One region of the Paenibacillus tianjinensis genome, then DNA from elsewhere that is predicted to be linked to it. Evidence: a T-box and tRNA genes for the amino acid it is inferred to sense, from the RefSeq annotation. Region 1 holds a T-box; the other holds one or more tRNA genes.

Region 1 (3,260 bases):
AGAGGATTTGCCTTCCGTGGTGTCGATGCCAAGCTCCGCTGCGGAGGCGGGACTGAGTGAAACAACGCCATAGCTTACGTGATGCAGCTTCTCAGCCTGCCCCTTGAACCCCAGCACCTCAAGCGCCTGCTTGACCATCGCCTGCGGATATTCCTGACGGTAGTCAATCACATTGACCACCCGGTCTGCCCCGCCAAAAGGCAGCTGCTCCCCGGTTAATCCCGTCGTCCAAAGTCTGGCATTAAACTCGCTGTAGGCGAAATCCTTATCCAAAAGTCCAAACTTCCAGAGATGATAGGCAATATCCTTGGCGGTATAGGTCAGAATTCCGTTCGAGCGCACCAGCACCTTATCTTTGTGATGCTCTTCAGAATCTGCCTCTCCTTCATCCTCCGCAGGTTGCTTCAATATCCAGCAGCCCGCAAGCTTCCCCTCCTTCTCCTGCACAAATACTTCCGTCTGTTCCAGCAGCGCGAACGCGGATGACCAGAAGCCTTCCTTCACAATGCTGCTCTCCCAGACGAGCAAATCATAGCGGATGCCGAACCCCTTCATCTCCTCCACATGCTCTTTGACAATCCGCTCCGCAACCAGTTTACCCAGCCAGGCTGTATTGCCTTTCCCTTCTTCCAAAGCATGAAGAATCTCCGTCCGTTTGTGCAGCGTCTCAGGATGCAGCGCATATTCCTTGTTCACACCGGCGTAAATATCCCAGCAATAATCACCAAAACGCACATGTTCACCTGCAAGCGGCACATTCAGCAGCCCAACCACCGTATCTGCCAGCTGATTGCCGAGATCGTCCACATAATTATGGACCTCTACGTTGTGCCCGGTTCTACGCAAAATTCTTACCAGCGCGTCCCCGATACACGAGTTTCTCAGGTGGCCTATATGCATCGATTTATTGGGATTGACAGAGGTATGTTCGATGATGACCTTTTCCCCTGCAGATGTGGGCAGTTCAAACCTGCGTCCGGCCCACTCCCGCCAGTCAATGTACAGATTAATGAATCCCGGTGCCGCGATGTCGACTTTTTGAAATAGTGCCCCAAGACTCTCTGACTGACGTAGCTCAGTTGTTATCAGCTCCGCAATGGCCATAGGGGCTTTGCGCAGTACCTTTGCCAGCTGCATGGCAATGTTGCTGGAGTAGTCGCCGAAATCGGGATTAGCGGGCTGTTCAAGCACAATCGTTACCTGTTCTGCACCGTCAGCGCCGAGGGCTGTAAATACATGACTTACGCTCTTTTCCAAACTGTCTTTGATAAGCTGGCTTAACATGGTTATGACCTCCTGAAAATGTTGAATCGTAATATATGCAAAAGAAAAAGCCCTCATCTCCAAAAAGAGACGAAGGCTTATTGCGCTCGCGGTACCACTCTCGTTGCTAAACCGCCGGTTTAGCCACTCATAAGTTAACGGTCTTCAGCCGGGGCTTCCTACTGTCAGTTCAGAAGTCCATCTCCCGGGTGCGCTTCATGGGTTGGCCTGTACCGGTTTCCACTCTCCCGGCTCGCTGAGGACTAGATCCAACTCACTACTATCCCGTTCATCGATTGCATATTGATTTTTTTCAGTATAGCGAATTTTTGGGAGAAAGCAAGAGACTAAGCCTTAACTATTTCCTTTTTTTGAAAAATATTAACTATGGTACGCACATAGCAGGTGAGTGCTGTATGCCACAGCTTGTCTTTTGTAACCCCTCCGTCCAACTGGGGGCAGAGAGGCCTTAATCCGAGGTGGGGGCAGCGGTCAGATCCTTAATATCCGTGGAGCCATAAATCAGCAGGGCAATTACGATTACCAGCAGCAGGGCACCGGCAAAATTCTCCCCGTCAAAATCCAAATTTCCCATAAGCTCCTTTGCCCCCTTAATCGTCATCATTTTTTATGAGAGATCGGCTTTTTTCTTTAAGGCGGTCATAATTTCATTTAATGTCAGGCTGCTGTTATCATCGAGAAAGCTAACCAGCTTATCTACATTGCTCTCGCTCAAAGGATTCAGGGATGTATATTTTCCGACCAGGCTCACAAGCAGGGATGCGTCTCTAAACATCTGAATGGAGTCTACCTTCAGTTTGCCTGTCAAAAGGAGCGCAGCGACCGCAAATTCCAGCCCTTTCGGGCTTTGTGCTTTGGGGTTTGCCGGTTGTTTTTTAACACCCGTTTTCTTTCCTTTTCCAGGAGGGGGCATGGAACTCCCTTCTTCCGTTTACATTCTATCGGGAAAGCTGCAAAACTCCCTAAGCGTGCTCTCCTTTGAACACCATATGCGCATTTAGAGGTATCGGTGAATGGAGCTGCCGGATGTCCATACTGACAACACAGCATTCGAATCTATGCCAGTCTATCAGATCATGAGAATCTCACGGATGTCCTGCTCGCTCAGCGTGGATAGTGCTTCTTCCCCGGGCTGGATGACTTCGTCGATCAGATTCTTTTTCTTCTGCTGCAGCTCATACATTTTGTCCTCCACCGTGCCTTGGGCAACGAGGCGGATCACCTGGACCACTTTTTTCTGTCCGATCCGGTGGGCCCGGTCAGCCGCCTGCTGCTCAACAGCAGGATTCCACCATAGGTCATACAGGATCACCGTGTCGGCTCCAGTCAGGTTCAGGCCGGTTCCGCCTGCTTTGAGGGATACCAGGAACAGGTCACGTTCACCTTCATTAAACCTGTTGCACAGTTCCACGCGCTGCGAAGCAGGCGTCTTGCCGTCCAGATAGAAATGCTGGATGCCCTGCAGGGCAAGCTCTCGTCCGATCATTCCGAGCATCTCGGTGAATTGGGAGAAGACCAGCATCCGTTTGCCGGAGCTTCGGCATTCCTCAATAATTTCGAGCAGCTGCTCAAACTTGGCGGAACCCCCGTCATAGCCTTCAACGAAAAGTGCTGGGTGGCAGCAGAGCTGGCGCAGTCTTGTAATCCCGGCCAGCACCTTGATCCGGCCATGGCCGAAGCCTTCGTTATCCAGATGCTTCAGTGCTTCTTTCCTCAGTCTCGCGAGATAAGCAACGTACAGCTTCTTCTGCTCCGGCAGCAGCTCGGAGGCCTGCAGCGATTCGATTTTATCCGGCAGCTCCTTAAGCACATCGCTTTTGAGGCGGCGCAGCAGAAAAGGCCGGGACCGCTTCGCGACGGTTTCCCTGGGCAGGTCATGAAACGCCTTTTTGCCGGGGAACAGCCCGGGGAATACGACGCTGAATATAGACCACAGATCCTCCAGCGCATTCTCCACCGGCGTTCCGGTAAGGGCG
Region 2 (3,260 bases), 110 kb from region 1:
TAAAAAAATAGTGTGGAGTTTATGTTGATTCCTGACTATCTCTTAGTAAATTGTAGTACACTATGAATATTAAATGATAAATAATTAAAGGTGGATTAGACATGAAGGCATTTGAACGGCGGGACCTCATTATTAACGAGCTTTATAGACATAAAAAAGTACATGTCGCTGACCTCGCCCAAAAATTCCAGGTTTCCGAAGAGACGATCCGGCGCGATCTGGACAAACTCGATAAAGAAGGACTGGCCAAAAAGAATTACGGCGGCGCCATTTTGAATGCGCATACCAATGAAGATCCTTCCTATGCAATCAGACATCAGATCAACCTTGAAGCCAAAGGCATTATTGCCGCCAATGTGCTGGACTTGATTAATGACGGGGACAGTCTGATGACCGATACCAGTACAACAGCTTTTGAAGCCTTACGCAAAATTACCGAAGCCAAACAGAATCTAACGATAATCACCAACTCATTGGCTGTGTTGTCCGAGTTCCAGCATTCCGGCCACAAGCTCATCTCCACCGGCGGTACTTTAGGGCCTGAAACCAGCTCCTTCGTTGGCCCCACAGCTTCCCAGTCCATACAAAAGTACAATGTGGATGTAGCTCTATTCAGCTGTAAAGCGCTGTCTATGACCGGAGGCCTCAGTGATTCCAACGAAGAAGAGAGCGAACTAAAAATTCTAATGCAAAAGCAGGCCAGTAAGGTCGTGCTGCTCGTAGACCATTCCAAATTTGACCGTATCGCCTTCATTAAGCTCTTCAGCTTTGATAAGGTCGATTACATTGTGACCGATCAGAAGCCTTCGGAAGAATGGATCGCTTTTCTGAATACCTATCAGGTATCCGTTCTCTACAGTTCTGAGATGTAAACTATACTTCACCAGGAAGGGGGTGAGTCCTGCAATGGGATCGATAAGTTTGGCTGCTTATCATGCTCCCCAGTGGTTTCCATTCGTTCTTATCGCTGTCGGAGCCTGTCTTATAGTGCTGTTGTGGATGGTATTCAAAAAGCTCCAATAGGCAGAATCTTTAGCCCTAATTTAGATAACGCTTACATTAAAACATATGCACATCCCCCTATTCCACCAGGTCCACACACCTAAGGAGGTCTATAGCTTTTCGCAGTCTTTCTGTACCCGGAGGTACACATTGTGATAAATATAAAAACAGGCTTACAAAATCGCCCGAAAGCAAATTGTAAGCCTGTGTCTGATAATACCGGCGAGAGGACTCGAACCTCCACGGTTTCCCACTCGATTTTGAGTCGAGCGCGTCTGCCATTCCGCCACGCCGGCATAAATTTAATTGTTATTTAAAATAATGGCGCGCCCTGAGAGATTCGAACTCCCGACCTTTTGATTCGTAGTCAAACGCTCTATCCAGCTGAGCTAAGGGCGCAAATAATGGAGCGGACGACGGGAATCGAACCCGCGACCCTCGCCTTGGCAAGGCGATGCTCTACCGCTGAGCCACGTCCGCACACGGTATGTATTCTTATAACACTGTGGGATTCATATCCCTGAAGCCATCTAAATGGCGGAACCGACGGGATTCGAACCCGCGATCTCCTGCGTGACAGGCAGGCATGTTAGGCCAACTACACCACGGTTCCAAATTGGTTGCGGGGGCAGGATTTGAACCTGCGGCCTTCGGGTTATGAGCCCGACGAGCTACCGGGCTGCTCCACCCCGCGTCAGTAAAAGTATTATCTTCCTCAATGGTTCATCTGGTGGAGGCTGAGGGGTTCGAACCCCCGACCCTCTGCTTGTAAGGCAGATGCTCTCCCAGCTGAGCTAAGCCTCCATTGAAAGAAGCAACTTAATGATCTTATCACACATCCCTTATAAAAGCAATCTTTATTAAGGAAAATGGTGACCCGTATGGGATTCGAACCCATGTTACCTCCGTGAAAGGGAGGTGTCTTAACCCCTTGACCAACGGGCCATATCATCAATGTCGTTTGTGACAACAAAAAATATTATACCAATTATTCTGTAAAATAGCAATACTATATTTACCTATTTTTTATCTATGTACTCTGAGGCCATCCTAAAGAAGACAAAACGGCCTCAGAGACCTCTTCTACGCTTAATGCCTCCGTATCTAGATGCCGCTGGAATAACGCCTGTTGTAGCCCGCTAAGGCATCTGTCGATCTGCTGCGCAGCCCAAGAGTCCTCTCTCTCGCCACGGCTCCTAAGCCGCTTTAACAGGGTCTTCCGGGAAGCACATAAGGTGAAATGATGAACTGTAATTTCTTCATTTTGCAGCCTGCCTGTCAATTCCCTAAAATAAGCTGGTTCTACAATCGTCATGGGTACGATAATCGTGCCGTTATATTCAGAATCAATGTGCTTTAACATCGCATAATTGATTTCACGCCAAAGCGGATAATCCTGAAAATCATTTTTGAGCATACCTGTCGGTACATTTTGACTAATATAATCCCCAGCATTCTCAGGATCAAATATAAAGGAATTTGCTATTCTACGGTTCAGCTCTGCAGCAGTTTGTGTCTTTCCGGAACCAAAAGCTTCATTTATCCAAATAATCAACAACATCCCTCCCGTGATTATTCATAACTCCCAGTATAACTAATCCGTAAAACGAACAAAAGACCACTGCTGATAGTATCAACAGTGGTCTTAAGTGCTTGGCGGCGTCCTACTCTCCCAGGACCCTTCGGTCCAAGTACCATCGGCGCTGGAAGGCTTAACGGTCGTGTTCGGGATGGGTACGCGTGGAACCCTTCCGCTATCGCCACCAAACGGGCATTTACAGCGTAAATGCATATTCAGGTCTCAGCATCGCCAAATGCTGAATATCAGGTCTTTATCAGTCAACCGCTAGGGTCTCATGAATCAGAACTTGATTCCTGAAAACTGAATCCCAAACGAATCTGCGTTCTTCGAAATTTGGATAAGCCCTCGACCGATTAGTATTGGTCAGCTCCATGCATTACTGCACTTCCACCTCCAACCTATCTACCTCGTCGTCTTCAAGGGGTCTTACTAATTGGGAAATCTCATCTTGAGGGGGGCTTCACGCTTAGATGCTTTCAGCGCTTATCCCGTCCGTACGTAGCTACCCAGCCATGCTTCTGGCGAAACAACTGGTGCACCAGCGGTACGTCCATCCCGGTCCTCTCGTACTAAGGACAGCTCCTCTCAAATTTCCTGCGCCCACGACAGATAGGGACCGAACTGTCTCACGACGTTCTGAACCCAGCTCGCGTACCGCTTTAATGGGCGAACAGCC

Evidence for each region. A T-box is a leader RNA that pairs with one kind of tRNA and senses whether it is charged. The one in region 1 lies ahead of JRJ22_RS23460 (arginine--tRNA ligase), so its partner is inferred to be a tRNA-Arg.
Region 2: it encodes a tRNA-Arg, which carries the amino acid that the T-box ahead of JRJ22_RS23460 (arginine--tRNA ligase) is inferred to sense. The anticodon was not compared.

Annotation. Positions count from the first base shown of each region.
Region 1 is NZ_CP070969.1:5,055,957-5,059,216, reverse strand. It holds gene JRJ22_RS23460 (arginine--tRNA ligase) at 1-1,284, opposite strand, end outside; T-box leader at 1,347-1,565, opposite strand; gene JRJ22_RS23455 (hypothetical protein) at 1,733-1,888, opposite strand; gene JRJ22_RS23450 (hypothetical protein) at 1,892-2,092, opposite strand; gene JRJ22_RS23445 (DEAD/DEAH box helicase) at 2,354-3,260, opposite strand, start outside.
Region 2 is NZ_CP070969.1:4,942,046-4,945,305, forward strand. It holds gene JRJ22_RS22930 (DeoR/GlpR family DNA-binding transcription regulator) at 102-872, shown strand; tRNA gene JRJ22_RS22935 (tRNA-Leu) at 1,220-1,298, opposite strand; tRNA gene JRJ22_RS22940 (tRNA-Arg) at 1,325-1,401, opposite strand; tRNA gene JRJ22_RS22945 (tRNA-Gly) at 1,408-1,482, opposite strand; tRNA gene JRJ22_RS22950 (tRNA-Asp) at 1,538-1,615, opposite strand; tRNA gene JRJ22_RS22955 (tRNA-Met) at 1,620-1,696, opposite strand; tRNA gene JRJ22_RS22960 (tRNA-Val) at 1,731-1,806, opposite strand; tRNA gene JRJ22_RS22965 (tRNA-Glu) at 1,873-1,947, opposite strand; gene JRJ22_RS22970 (DEAD/DEAH box helicase family protein) at 2,033-2,557, opposite strand; rRNA gene rrf (5S ribosomal RNA) at 2,654-2,770, opposite strand; rRNA gene JRJ22_RS22980 (23S ribosomal RNA) at 2,918-3,260, opposite strand, start outside.